Regions from separate parts of the Arthrobacter sp. USHLN218 genome, predicted to be linked through region 1. Evidence: riboswitches for the same ligand, from Rfam matches in the RefSeq annotation. Region 1 holds a riboswitch; the other holds the start of a gene.

Region 1 (6,970 bases):
TACGGTGTTGACTGGAGTTCGCCCTTGAACCGTCTATATTCTGCCGTACCCTCCGGCCGGCCCGTAAGCCAGCGGGCGGTAGTCCCGCATTATGGAACCGTCAGAGCGCGCGGGCTGGCGCCCCGTTACCTGCCCAGCGCGGCAAACAGGCTAATCTGGACTGTGGGACAACGACGCCGGTGCGTCGGTTTGAGAAGCGGATTCCCGCCATCTGCGCCGAGGAGCAAGAAATAAGTGACTGATCTCATCGACACCACCGAGATGTATCTGCGGACGATTCTCGAGCTGGAAGAGGAGAACATCGTTGCCCTTCGGGCACGCATCGCCGAGCGGCTGCGCCATTCCGGTCCCACCGTTTCGCAGACGATCGGGCGGATGGAGCGCGACGGCCTCGTGGTGGTTTCGGATGACCGCCACCTGGAACTGACCGAGCACGGGCGCCGGCGCGCGGTCGAGGTCATGCGGAAGCACCGGCTGGCGGAGCGGCTCCTCGCCGACGTGATCGGGCTGGAGTGGGCGTATGTCCACGATGAAGCCTGCCGCTGGGAACACGTGATGAGCGAGCGGGTGGAACAGCGTCTCTATGAGCTGCTGGGCAGGCCCAAGGAATCGCCCTACGGCAACCCGATTCCCGGACTCGAAGCTCTCGGCGGCGAACCCGCCGCCGAATTCGCGACCGGGATGGTGAACCTGACCGAGGCCATGCGCGGCTACTCGGCGGAGCAGCGGGTGGTCATCGTCCGGCTGGCCGAACCGATCCAGGTGGACCCGGAACTGCTGGTCCAGCTGGAAGAGGGCGGCCTCAAGCCGGGTGCGGAGCTGCAGCTGGCCACGGCCGGCGAGTACATCTCGGTCCGTGTGCCCGGCATCGATGGAGCCCTCGAGCTTCCGCCCGAAGTCGCAGCCCACATCTTTGTCGCCCTGGGCTAGGAACGTCTCCGCCCTGGTCACGACGGATAAATCCGTTATCCACAGAGTTGGATAACGGATTTATCACTTGCGGCGGTATGCCCCTATAGTTGGTGCTTGGCGCCGATGCATTGGCGTTACCTGATCCGCAGCCGAACCCTGTCGGCGGATCAGCGTCTCGATCCGACAGGGGCGGAGGACCCATCCAAACGGCAGCACCGTTCAGCTGCCTTGGGGTGAAGCCTCGCCCGGGTTCGGCACCAGCTGCGTTTGTCCGCTGATGCCGCATGCCCGGCGTGGCCGAGTTTCTTCTACTCGAACCCGACAGCTAACTTCGCAGGCTTCCAGGAGAGGGAAGACTGTTGTCAGAACTAAGAGCAACGGGACGGCGCCGTTCAGCCGCGCCCGCTCCGGCCCGGCGGCCACGCACCGCAGCCACCGGCCGCCGCCGCGCCGAAGTTGCAGCATCACCGAGGCCGTCGTTCCGCGGGGCAGGCCACAAGGCTGCCGTCGCCGCCGCTGCCTCGGGGCTGGCGCTGACTATCATTTTGCCGACGACGGCCGGAACGGCCGCCCCCGGTGCGGACCTGCCCGAGGCAGCAGGAGCGGTCGCGGTTTCCGGACAGCCGGTCACTGCCGCGGCCGAGGTCGAACTCCAGTTCCAGCGGACCGGCCTGGGCAGCACGTTCGACCCGGACACGAAGCTCGAGCAGGTCATGGTGGCCGCCGGGGAAGACGCCAAGCCGATCGGCAGCGAAGGGACGCTGTCCCAGCCGATGGACAGCATGAAGATGACCTCCCCGTTCGGCTTCCGGGTCAACCCGGTTACCGGTTACGCCGGGGAAATGCATACCGGCCAGGACTACGGGGCAGCGTGCGGCAGCCCGGTCTACTCGGCAGCCGGCGGTACCGTGACCGAAGCCGGCTGGGCAGGCGGCTATGGGAACCGCGTCGTCGTGGACCACGGCAACGGGCTGAAGACCACCTACAACCACCTCACCAGCATCAGTGCCGAGGTGGGCGACAAGGTCACCCGCGGCGACCTCCTCGCCCAGAGCGGCACGACCGGCAATTCCACCGGCTGCCACCTCCATTTCGAAGTTGTCGTGAATGGGGACATGGTGGATCCGAAGGGCTGGCTCTAAACCTTTCCTCGGCGGCGGATGAAATGGCCGCAGCGGTATCCGACGAAATGGCCGGGCCTGCCCTGCCTGGAATTTTCTCCGCAATGCCAAGTCCGTTCCGTTGTCATTCCGCAACGATTCCGCGGTGCTTAGGCTGCTGTGGCGGAATTCACTTCCGGCCGGTTTAGCCCGGCTTTTGCTCGCAGTTGGTGAATCGTTCCGACCTGCGACGCTTCCGTCGTGATCGTTCCGTCGCCGCGCTGTGATCTGAATGTGACTTATATCCGGTGATCGTATATTCTCTAACTCGTGCCAAATCGCAGAGATGATTTGGCTCCTCCGGATGGATTGCCGAGCTCTGCCACCGACCGGGGTCCGTTCGCACAAAAAATTCGCATGGCAGGGGCGGGGGAACCACTTTACGGGTTTCAGTAGAAACCCTTGGGGTTAAGTTTTGGGCCATTTACGGACAATTGCCGGAAATGCCCATGGCCGGATGACTCCCATCCGAACCCGACAGCTCACCTCGCAGGCATGGGGAGAGGTATTGATCGTGTCTAAGAACACTTCTGTCACGGGTCGCCATCGTGCCGTCCCCGTGCGTACCAGCCCGTTGGAGACGATCTCCAAGGCTGTTTCCTCGAACGCCGGTTCCGTAGGTCGCCAGGCTGCGGTCATCGCTGCTGCGTCCGGACTGGTCCTGACCGTTGGCGTTCCCGCCCAGGCAACCGCCGTCCAGCGCGACGCCTCCGTCCAGGCAGCCGCCTCCGCTCCCTCCCGCATCCAGGTCGAGGCCGTCCAGGCTTCCAGCACCGCCGACCTCGAATTCGACCGCCCGAGCATCAGCTCCACGCCGGCGCCGGTGGAAGAGCCGGAACCGGTCGTTGAAGCTGTCGCTGAAGAAGTGGCGCCCGCCGAAGAAGCACCCGCCTCAGAGTCACCCGCCGAAGAAGCTCCGGCTGCCTCGGCCCCCAAGGAAGAGAAGAAGACCGATGTAGCCGCCAGCGGCATCGGTGCCGCCCTGGTCGCCTCCGCCTACAGCCAGATCGGCGTTTCCCAGGACTGCACCGCCATGGTCGAGAACGCCCTGCGCTCCGCAGGCATCTCCGTCGGCGACCTCGCCCCCGCCCAGTTCTTCGCCTACGGCACCCAGGTCTCCACGCCCCAGCCGGGCGACATGATCTACTACGACGACGCCGGAGCCGGCGTTCCCCACATCGCCATCTACGTGGGCAACGGCCAGGCCATCCACGGCGGCTGGACCGGATACACCACGACCCTGGCCGACGCCTACATCGGCTCGGGCCCGGTCTTCATCCGTCCCAGCGCCTAAGCACGACCCTAAGCCGGCCGGTTGCACAGCATCCCGGCGGCCGACGCGTCCACGGAACGCCGCACCGCAACGGTGCGGCGTTCCGTCGTTAATGCGTGGCGACAAAAGGTTTCAGCTGATGCCCGCGAGAAGCGGCGCCGGTCCGGCAGCGGAAAGAATTAGCGCAGCGCCGCGAATTGCGCTTACTCTAACTCTTGTCGGTGACGAAACATCATGGCCGGGCACAGCAGTGATCCCGCTGACCGGACGTGGTCGGACGAACAGGAATGTGCGATGCGCACACTCGTTCTGAACGCTGGATATGAGCCGCTGGCGGTAGTGACCTTCCGCCGGGCGCTGCTCCTTGTGCTCACTGGCAAAGCGAGCGTCATCGCCGAAGACGGGGACCCGGTGGTCGGACCGAACGACATCCTGGGACGTCCCTCCGTGATCCTGCTCAACCGCTACATCAAAATCCCGTACCGGCAGGACACGACGGTCACCCGCCGCGGCGTGCTGCGCCGGGACGGCTACCTGTGCGCCTACTGCGGCAAGACCGCCAACACGGTAGACCATGTCAAGCCGCGTTCGCGCGGCGGGGAGGACAGCTGGGAGAACCTTGTGGCCTGCTGCCTGCGGTGCAATAACGCCAAGGGGGACCGCACCCTGAACCAGCTGGGCTGGCACCTGCGGATCGTTCCGCGCGCACCTCACGGCACTCATTGGCGGATCCGCGAACTCGACCGGCCCGCCCCGGCCTGGAGCGAGTTCCTGGACCGCAATCCGGCGGCCTGATGGACCGTACTTTTGACGCCGTCGTCCTGGCCGGCGGCAGATCCTCGCGCCTGTCCGGCACGCCGAAGGCCTTGCTGCGGCTGGACGGCAAAACGCTGCTGCTGCGGACCCTGGAAGCAGTCAGCGGGGCGCGGCGGATTGCCGTGGTTGGCCCCGGAGAGCTGGCTGGCGAGTTGGCCGCGTTCCGCCGCGGCGCCGACGCTCCCGCAGTCGTCTTGACCCGGGAAGACCCTCCCTTCGCCGGTCCGGCCGCCGGCATCGCGGCCGGTGTTGCGGCGCTGGACCAGGGAACCGGAAAGGAGTACGACGGCGGAGGCGCGCGGGGCGCGGGCCTCACCTTGATCCTTGCCTGCGACATGCCCGCCGCCGGTCGGCTGCCCGGGCAGCTGCTGGACGCCGTCGCCGCCGATCCCTCCGTGCGGCTGTGGCTGCCCGTTGACGCCGGCGGACGGGTCCAGCCGCTGGCGTGCTGCGCGGACAGCCGTGCGCTCCGGGAGGCACTGGCCCGGTTCACCGCGGCCGAACTGCAGGGGCTTTCGGTGCGCAAGCTGATTGCGGACCTGCCCGCGGCCCGGTTTCCGCTGGCCGCCGCGGCTACCGACGACGTGGACACGTGGGAGGATGCCGGGCGCTTTGGCATCGAGCGGCCTGCGCCGTAGCCTGATCTAAAGATCGTGCCTAGCCCCGCCCGCCGGGGAGAACATCGGAGGACCGGATGGCCGCCGTCGAAGAGCAGCTGCAACCCTTTGTCGCGGAACTGCTCGCCGCCCTCGAAATCGAGGACACGCCCGTCGACCTTGAATCGGTACTCGGCCTGGCCGGCGTGGCGGCCCACAGCGTGGTCCGGCCCGCGGCCCCGGTGACGACGTTCATTGTCGGCTACGCCGCCGGTTTGGCCGTGGCTTCCGGCCAGGCCTCCGCCGAGACCGCGATGCGCGCGGCGAGCCGGGTTGCAGACGAGGTGGCCCGGCGGCACGGCGACGCAGCCGACCCGGACCAGCCAGCGCAGGCGTGAGCGCCGAGCCTGACTCCGTTGCCTGGGCGGCGGCCAGGGAGAAGGCCTGGTCTGCCGGCCGCGAAGTGCTTGGACAAGACCCCGCCGGGTCGGCCGAAACCGTCCCGCTGGAGCGGTGCCTGGGCCTGGTCCTCGCCGAGCGGGTGGCCGCACAGCTCCCGGTGCCGCACTATGCCTCCTCAGCCATGGACGGCTGGGCGGTCTCCGGTGCGGACCCCTGGCTGCTGCGGCCTCCGGGCAGTGCCCTGCGCTCGGGCGAGGCTGCCCCGGTCGTCACCGGCGGCCTGATCCCGGAAGGCACGAATGCCGTGCTGCGCAGCGAATACGGCGTGGCCGGAGAGGCGCACGGTCGGCCGCTGCTGGAGAAGGCACCCGGCGTTTCCGGCGAAGAACCCGCGCCCGGGCGCCACATCCGTCCCGCCGGCGAGGAGGCGGCCGCCGGGGACACGGTGGTGGAGGCGGGGACCCGGTTGACGCCGGCCCACCTGGCCATTGCGGCCGTCTGCGGCCACGACGGACTGCCGGTCCATCCGGCTCCCGAAGTCGCCCTGCTGCTCACCGGCGACGAGGTCGTGACCTCGGGGCTCCCGGCACCGGGCCACGTCCGCGACACCTTCGGGCCGACGCTGCCTGCCATCGTCTCGGCACTCGGAGGAAAGCCGTTCCTGCCGTGCCGGCTGCCCGACGATTTTGCGGCGACCCGTGCCGCCATCGAGGGCTGCGGAGGCCGCGTCGTCGTGACCACCGGCGGCACCGGGCACTCGCGCGCGGACCATCTGCGCGCCGTGCTGGAGGCGGTGGACGCGCAGATCCTGGTCCCCTCCATCCGCATGCGCCCGGGGCATCCTGCCCTGCTGGCCCGCCTTGCCGACGGCCGGCTGGTGGTCGGGCTGCCGGGCAATCCGCTGGCGGCCATGATGGCCCTGCTCACCCTCGGCGCGCCGCTGCTCGCCGGCCTGACCGGCCAACGGCTTCCGCCGCTGGGCAGCGTGCAGTCCGGCGTCCGCTTGGCTCCCCTCGAGGGCAGGCACCGGCTCGTCCCGTACGCGCTCGACGAGGAGGGCGCCGTGCCGGCAGACCACGTCGGATCGGCGATGATGCGCGGCCTCGCAGCGGCGTCCGGCGTCGTCGTTGTTCCCCCGGAAGGCGCGCGCCGGGGAGAGCAGTTGCCAACCCTGCCGCTGCCATGGTGACTTAGGCTTGAACGGGAGGAAAACATGGGACGCGTAACGCAGCGCCGGAAGGTGCTCAAACTCAGCCTGGCGGGCCCGCCGCGGCGCCGGGAAGACGTCTTGGCGGCCGAAGAGCCGTTGGAAATCCGGCTGGACCGGAAGCCATTTAGCGTCACAATGCGCACGCCGGGCGACGACTTCGACCTGGTCGCCGGGTTCCTCGTCTCCGAGGGTGTCGTGTGGCAACCCGAGCAGCTCGGTGCAATGCGGTTCTGCGCCGGCGAGGATGAGGAGGGCCGGCAGACCTACAACGTCATTGAGGCCCAGCTGGCCCCGGGCGTGCCGCTGCCGGATACCTCGCTGGAGCGGCACGTCTACACCTCCAGTTCCTGCGGGATCTGCGGCACGGCCTCCATCGACGCAGTCACCAAGAATTCGCACTTCGAGCTGGAACCGGCGCCGGAGGGCGGCGGCCTGGCGCTGGAGACACTGCTGGCGCTGCCGGACCAGCTGCGCCGGCGCCAGCAGGTGTTCGAGCGCACCGGGGGAGTGCACGCGGCCGGGCTGTTTACGTTCGACGGCGAACTGCTGTGCCTGCGCGAAGACGTCGGACGGCACAATGCGGTGGACAAGGTCATCGGGT
Region 2 (6,970 bases), on a different contig from region 1:
CCTGGTCGTGGATCGCGTCGAACGCGGTCACCGCATCGAAGGCCTGCTCCCGGTCGAGGGCCGCCACGTCCAGCACCTCGAAGGACGCGTTCGCCAAGCCCATCCGGCCGGCCTCGGCGCGGGCGGCCTCAATGGCATGCCCGGAGAAGTCGTAGCCGGTGAACCTGCTGGCGGGGAAGGCCCTGGCCATCAGGTTGATCGCGTGGCCGCTGCCGCATCCGATGTCGCACAGATCGATACCCCGGGCCAGGCGTTTCGGCATTTCCGGCGCGAGCGGCAGGATCACGTCCAGCAGGGCCGCGTCGTGGACTGCCGCACTGGTCTCCGCCATGTTGCGGTGGAAGTGCGGGTACTCGGCGTAGGCCAGGCCGCCGCCGCGGTGGAAGCGGTCGATAATCTTCTGCTCCACCTCGCCCATCATGGAGATGTGCTGCATCAGCAGAGCCATGTTGTTCGGGCCCGCGGCCCGGGTCAGGACGGCCGCCTGTTCGCGGGGCAGCAGGTAGGTGCGGCCGGCGGCGTCGTAGCGGACTATCCCCGCAGCGGTCATGCCGCCCAGCCACTCCCGGACGTAGCGTTCGTCCAGGCCGCCCGCGTCGGCGATCTGCCTGCTCGTCGCCGCCGGCAGCTGCGCCAGCGTTTCGAACAGGCCGGTCTGGTGCCCGACGCTCGTGAGCAGGGCGATCGCAGCCTTGTTGAGGATCTCCAGGTAGCCTCCCGCGGCGGCAGCCGCCGCCGCGGCGTCATGGCCGCTACCGAGTTCTTCCAGAGTCGTTTCCTGGTCGATGGTCATTTTTCTTTTCCTTTGCTGTAGCGGACCTGCGTTACGGGACCACGGCTCCGGAGGCGGCGGACTGCCGGAGTCCGGACAAGGCCTCGGTGCCCTGCCGCGGCTGCCGCTCATCCTGTCCGGTGCGCGGCGGACGGGCCTTCCGCCGGTCCGCGAGCGCACCGTGGCGCAGGTACATGGCCAGCATGAAGGCGGTCGAAAGGATGTAGAAACCGTGCAGCGCCCAGATGGGCCCGGCCGGGAGGCTGTAGACGTAGACGGCATAGACGAGGTTCCCCGTGTTGCTCAACAGCAGGTTCCCCAGGCTGTAGGACGCCAGGTCGCGGGTCCGCACCGCCTTGACGATCATCGGCATGACGCTGCCGGCGAAGATGACGGTGGAGACACCGCCGGCCAGGACCGCCAGATCGATATCCATCACTGCTGCTCCTTCACGCTGTGTGCACTGGCTGTGCACCATCAACGCTACGGAGCGGCGAGAACCGGCGCGTCGGGACGATTACCCATTTCCTCCGGCCGCGGCATGGGCCATTTCATGCAGAGCCTGCCGGCCTGCGGGCTCCCGCGGGCTGCAGGCCGTGCTCATGGGCCCAGGCGGCGGCCGCGGTGCGGGACGACACTCCGAGCTTGGCGAAGATGTTGGCCAGGTGCCGGCCGACGGTCTTCTGGCTGATGAACAGCGCCTGGGCCGTGTCCTTGTTGCTGGCCCCCGAAGCGATCAGGGCCAGGACGTCGGCTTCCCGCTCGGTCAGGCCACCGGGCAGCGGGGTCCGGTCGAAGCGCCGGATGTCGGGCAGCGCGCCGAGCTCCCGGTAGATTGCGAGCGCCGTGGCCTCGTCGGCGTCGGCCACGGCCGGCTGGGACATCCCGCGGTGCGCCCTTGCGGACAGCTCGTAGAGCCTGGCCGTCTCATACCGGGCCTGCAGCGCCCGGTATCCCGCGGCCGCAGACTGCAGCCGGGGCAGGGCGTGCGCAAAGTCTGCCGCGTCGACCAGCACTTCCGCCCTGGCGTGTCCGGCCCACGCGCGGAAGCAGGCCGTGCCGAATTCGGCCGCCGTTTCCTCCAGCTGGGTGCAGAACCGTTCCGCTTCGTCCCGCAGCCCCCGGGCCAGGGCAATGCAGACCGCCGGCTCGAGCAGGCGCGCGCACGCCAGCCGGTCCCGCCCGGCCAGCGCCGAGCACAGCCCGGCCCATGCCGCGTCGCTATGGCCCGCCGCCTGCTGCAGCAGGGACTCCCCCGGCTGCGGGTCAGTGCCCAGCTCGCGGGCGCGGGCGTAGGCTGCCTGCGCTCCGCCGGCATCGCCGCGGAGCCGCCTCAGCTCGCCCAGTTGGTAGAAGGCCTCGCCCGCCACCCAGTTGTTCCGGCCGACCAGCTCCGCGCCGCTGCGCTCGATGGCCGCCTCCGCCTCGCCCCACCGGCCCTCCACACTGAGCAGCTGCAGCCGGTGGATGCGGCAGATGCCCGCGTAGACCACTTCCCCGTGGAACTGCTGGCACCATTGCTCCGTGGCGCGGGTCCAGGCGCTCATGCGCGGCAGGTCCCCCAGTTCATGGCAGGCATGGATCACCGTGCAGTAGATGTCCCCGGCCCATTCCGGCGGGATCGCCCCGGCGAGCACGGGCAGCATCGCCTCATCCAGCTGCGCGAAACCCGACGCCGTCCTGCCGGCGCGCAGATCGACCAGCCCGGACAGGACCAACCCGAACGAGGTCAGCTCCGGTGCGCGGTGCCGGCGGGCCAGCTCCTGCAGCCGTGCCGCGGCCTGCGCCGCCGGTCCGTCGGGGCTGAAGTCGAAGGCAATTGACGCGTCCAGGTACAGCAGGTAGCCCTGCGCCGGCCCCTCCGGCATGTCGGCCAGGATCCGCCGAGCCCGGCTGGCCCAGCCGGAGGCAATCACGAGGTCGCCCCGGATGAACCACAACAGGCCCAGGTTCAACGCTTTCATGGCCGCTTCGGCCGGCTCGCCACCGTCCAGGAAGCGGTGGTACACCTCCTCGGACAGGGACAGCGATTCCCGGACCTCCCCGACCCACCAGGCGGCGCTGCCCAGCAGGCCAAGATCCGCCGCTGACAATCCGGAGAGCTCCCTGGCGCGCCCGAAATCCCGATAGGCGGCATGCCAGTCACCGCGGGCGTAGGCCGTCCGCGCCGTGTCCACCAGTGCGTTGAAATCGTCCATCATCGGACTCCATCTCAACGGTAATCCCGCATCCGGGAATTGGTCGAGCCGCCGTTGAGCTGCCCGCAGCTCAAGCAAGTACGACGGCGGAACGTGAGTTCCGCCGTCGTACTCCCGCCGCAGGTCCGAGGCAGGGGCGTGCGGGATTCTGTCCCCGCGGACCAGCACGAGGGCCTAGCGGCTGCGTTCTTCCTCGCGCCCGTGCAGATGCGCGCGGATCCAGCGCCAGTTCGGGTCGTCGACGGTCTCGCCGCGCACTGCCCGAAGCTTCCCCAGCGCCGCTTCGCCCTCCGAAGTGCCGATTTCCACCGATACGCCAGGCACGGGAAGACCACCGGGAGCGGTCGTTTCGGTGGACGGAGCAGGCTTCGGAGACACCGACGTCGTGGCCCGCGCGCTGCGCTGGGCCGGAGCGGTCTGGTCGGGCACGGCCCGCTCGGTGCGGGTGGCGGATGCGGTGGGGCGCGGGCTCGCCGGCGCGGACGACGCCGTGCCCGTCGATTCCGGCACCGAGGTCGGGTCCGCGGTGGCGGCCCGGGACGGACCGGTCGCGGCCGCCGCCGTGCCCGTCGATTCCGGCACCGAGGTCGGGTCCGCGGTGGCGGCCCGGGACGGACCGGTCGCGGCCGCCGCCTTGTCCCGGGTCGAGCCGGTGGCCGGGGCGCTCGCAGCCTCCGGCGTCCCCGTTGCTCCCGCACCGTCGCTGGTCGGGACGGCAGCAGGCTCCTCGGCAGGGCCATTCGCTCCTGCCGCGGGGACCTGCGGGGAAGCGGCGCCGGCGGTCGGCAGCACGTCGCCTGCCGCCGGCTTTGGTTCAGCCTCGGTGGAGGCCGCCTTGCTGTCCACCGTGGGCCGGTCGTACGCGGGAGTCGTGCTGCTGGTCGATACCGCTACCGATCCGGTCGTCGTGAACGTCTTGGCGTCCGAGGGGTTGCCCGCGGCATCCGGTTCCGCTGGCTGAATCAGCGGCAGGACCACGGCCGCTGCCAGCCCGGTGGCGACGGCGGCGATGCCGGTGAACGCCACCGGCTTCCGAACCGAGGAGAGTCCGGCCGCAGAGGAGGCTGCGGCGGCGCTTCGGCGGCCGCGAACGCGGCGGCCGGGTGGAACGGCGGAGCCGGCACGCCGGCGACCGCGCGATGAGTGAATCTTCACGGGAATCCTCTCTACACGCCTGAGAAGTTAGCTGTCGGATTCGAGAGAGAGCATCCCGGCGCGGCCGCCGCACAGCAGGAACTGCTTCGGCTGGCCGCACTTCACCCCAAGGCGCCGGTGGCGCCGATGATGGTTCCTCCACCTCTGCCAGTGCAATTGAACGGACAGGTACGCTGGCAGAGTTCGGCGTGCGCACCAGGCCATGGCACCGTCCGGAGCATGGCGCCATCTAACGTATCGCCCCCTGCTGAATCGTTACAAACCCGTGACATGTGTTCGTGCTCACGCACGCGCTGAGCAGGCAAAACGCAGGTCCCGGGGCCATTGTCGGTCCCGGGACCTGGGTCACGGGCGAACGAGTACCTTCAGGGCTTCGCGGCTGGCCATTGCCCGATAGCCTGCAGGCACGTCGTCCAAGCCAATGGTCCGGTCAAAGACCTTGCCCGGTTCGATGGTGCCGTCGAGCACGAGCGGCAGTAGTTCGTCGATGTACGCCCTGGCGGGCGCGACGCCGCCGGTGAGCGTGATGTTGCGCATGAACTCGGGGAACCCGAGCGGCACGTCGGAGAACTGCGGTGCCCCGACGCGGCTGATGACGCCGCCGTCACGGACGACGCCAATGGCCATCTCGAGCGCAGGCTTGAGGCCCACGGCTTCGAGCACGGCGTGCGTGCCCTCGCCGTTCGTGAGTTCCTTGACCCTGGTGATGCCCTCCTCACCGCGTTCGGAAACCACGTCGGTGGCACCGAATTCGCGGCCAAGGTCCGTGCGGTCCGGGTGCCGTCCCATGAGGATGATGCGCGAGGCGCCCATCAGCTTGGCGGAGATGACCGCTGAGAGGCCGACCGCGCCGTCACCGATCACCGTGACCGTCTGGCCTGGCGCGATGCCGGCCTTCTTGGCCGCATGGTATCCGGTCGACATCACATCGGAGAGGCTCAACAGTGACGGAATCAGCTTCTCATCGAAGCCGGCAGGGACAACGACCAAGGTCCCGGAGGCCTGCGGGACACGGGCGAATTCACCCTGGCCCCCGTCATCATGTCCGCCCCAGTGGGCCCCGTGGCGGCAGGAGGTCTGCAGTCCCTCCCGGCAGAAATCGCACGTACCGTCGGAAGCGACGAACGGTGCGATGACGAAGTCCCCGATCGCTAGGCCGGTCACCTCGGATCCGAGTTCTTCGACGATGCCGACGAATTCGTGACCCATCCGCGCGCCCTCGGGGGTCTGCGGCATGGAGGCGTAGGGCCACAGGTCGCTGCCGCAGATGCAGCCTGCGACGATGCGCACGATCGCGTCGGCGGGTTCCTGGATGGCGGGGTTGGGGACGGCTTCGACGCGCACGTCTCCGGCGCCGTACATCAGTGTTGCTCGCATGGTGGGGTTCCTTAGTGGTTGTGTCGGGTTTCAGTCAACACCGGGCATGGATCGCCTGGGAGTGCCTGTCAGTACCCCCATGAGTGCCGGCGTGTTAAGCCGGCCGGCTTCGATGGAGTCGGGGCCGGTAGGTTGCCTGTGGTTAGCGGTCGCGGTCGATGGCGGCGTCGAGCCCGGCGGAGAGGGGTGCGCCGACGAGGTCGAGGGCGGCGAGGGCTTCGTCGATCCGCCGGAGGTCGTTCGCGGTGAGTTCGAGGTCGGCTGCGGGCAGATTGTCGTCCAGGTGGGTCAGGTGTGTGCCGCCGGGGATCGGCACGACCCAGGGTTTCTGCGCCAGCAGCCAGGCGAGGGCGATCTGTGCCGGGGAGGCGCCTTTTTCGGTGCCGAAATCCTTAAGGAAGTCGACCAGGGCGAAGTTCGCCTCGAGTGCCTCCGGGATGAAGCGCGGGAAGTCCGCGCGGAGATCATTGGGGTGGTCGAACTTCATGTCCCGGGTGATGCCGCCGGTGAGGAAGCCCTGTCCGAGCGGGCCCCAGGCGACCAGTCCGATCCCGAGCTCCTCGCAGACCCCGAACTTCGTGGTTTCCGGCTCCCGCATCCACAGCGAGTAGTGGTCCTGGATGACTGCGATGGGCTGGACGGCGTGGGCGCGGCGGATATTGGTTTCGCTCGCCTCGGACAGGCCGAAGTGGCGCACCTTGCCCTCGGCGATCAGGTCCTTGACGGTGCCCGCGACGTCCTCCATCGGAACGTTCGGGTCGACCCGGTGCTGGTAAAGCACGTCGATGTGGTCTGTGCGCAGCCGGCGCAGCGAGGCGTCGACGACGTCGCGGATATGCGCCGGGCGGCTGTTGAGCCCGACCGTTTCGCCGTTCTCGTTGATGTCGAACCCGAACTTGGTGGCCACCACAACGTCGTCCCGGATGGGCTGCAGGGCTTCACCGACGAGGTCTTCGTTGAGGTAAGGGCCGTAGCCTTCGGCGGTGTCGAACAGGGTGACGCCGCGTTCGGCGGCGGACCGGATGACGGCAAGGGCTTCGGCCCGGTCGGTAGCGGGGCCGAGGCCGAAGCTCAGGCCCATGCAGCCGAGGCCCATGGCAGAAGTTTCCAGGCCGTCGCCGAGCTTGCGTGTTTTCATGGGAGTTTTTCCTTTGTTTCGTGGGGAACAGGTGGTGGTCGAGGGGCAGGTGCTGCAAAGAACGAACCCGGGTTCAGGTGGTCAGCGCGCGTGCGCGGCCTGCGGCACGGACACGGTGGCCGGGGTTTCGCGGATCCGCCGGGCCGCGAGGTCTGCGGGCAGGATGAGGGCTGCGCTGACCGCCAGGGCCAGGAGCAGGAGGACGCTGCCGGTGGTGAGGGCGGCGCTGACCTGCGCAGCCAGTTGCCCTGTGGCAGGGCCGCCGGCAGGGACGGTGGCTGCGGCCGCGACGGCGATGCCGAGTCCCAGGCAGGTGCCTACCTGGTGGAA

What was found. A riboswitch is a leader RNA that binds a small molecule or an ion and turns the genes downstream of it on or off. The one in region 1 is predicted to bind cyclic di-AMP.
Region 2: another riboswitch for cyclic di-AMP. It lies ahead of WFH44_RS16910 (hypothetical protein); the one in region 1 lies ahead of WFH44_RS20480 (C40 family peptidase).

Annotation. Positions count from the first base shown of each region.
Region 1 is NZ_JBBCYT010000012.1:74,749-81,718, forward strand. It holds gene WFH44_RS20470 (metal-dependent transcriptional regulator) at 235-930, shown strand; cyclic di-AMP (ydaO/yuaA leader) riboswitch at 1,050-1,267, shown strand; gene WFH44_RS20475 (M23 family metallopeptidase) at 1,458-2,054, shown strand; cyclic di-AMP (ydaO/yuaA leader) riboswitch at 2,417-2,582, shown strand; gene WFH44_RS20480 (C40 family peptidase) at 2,587-3,366, shown strand; gene WFH44_RS20485 (HNH endonuclease) at 3,640-4,140, shown strand; gene mobA (molybdenum cofactor guanylyltransferase) at 4,140-4,799, shown strand; gene WFH44_RS20495 (DUF6457 domain-containing protein) at 4,856-5,155, shown strand; gene WFH44_RS20500 (molybdopterin molybdotransferase MoeA) at 5,152-6,348, shown strand; gene fdhD (formate dehydrogenase accessory sulfurtransferase FdhD) at 6,373-6,970, shown strand, end outside.
Region 2 is NZ_JBBCYT010000007.1:269,142-276,111, reverse strand. It holds gene WFH44_RS16925 (class I SAM-dependent methyltransferase) at 1-793, opposite strand, end outside; gene WFH44_RS16920 (hypothetical protein) at 825-1,208, opposite strand; gene WFH44_RS16915 (response regulator transcription factor) at 1,324-2,973, opposite strand; gene WFH44_RS16910 (hypothetical protein) at 3,145-4,125, opposite strand; cyclic di-AMP (ydaO/yuaA leader) riboswitch at 4,128-4,320, opposite strand; gene WFH44_RS16905 (zinc-dependent alcohol dehydrogenase family protein) at 4,471-5,502, opposite strand; gene WFH44_RS16900 (aldo/keto reductase) at 5,645-6,640, opposite strand; gene WFH44_RS16895 (MFS transporter) at 6,722-6,970, opposite strand, start outside.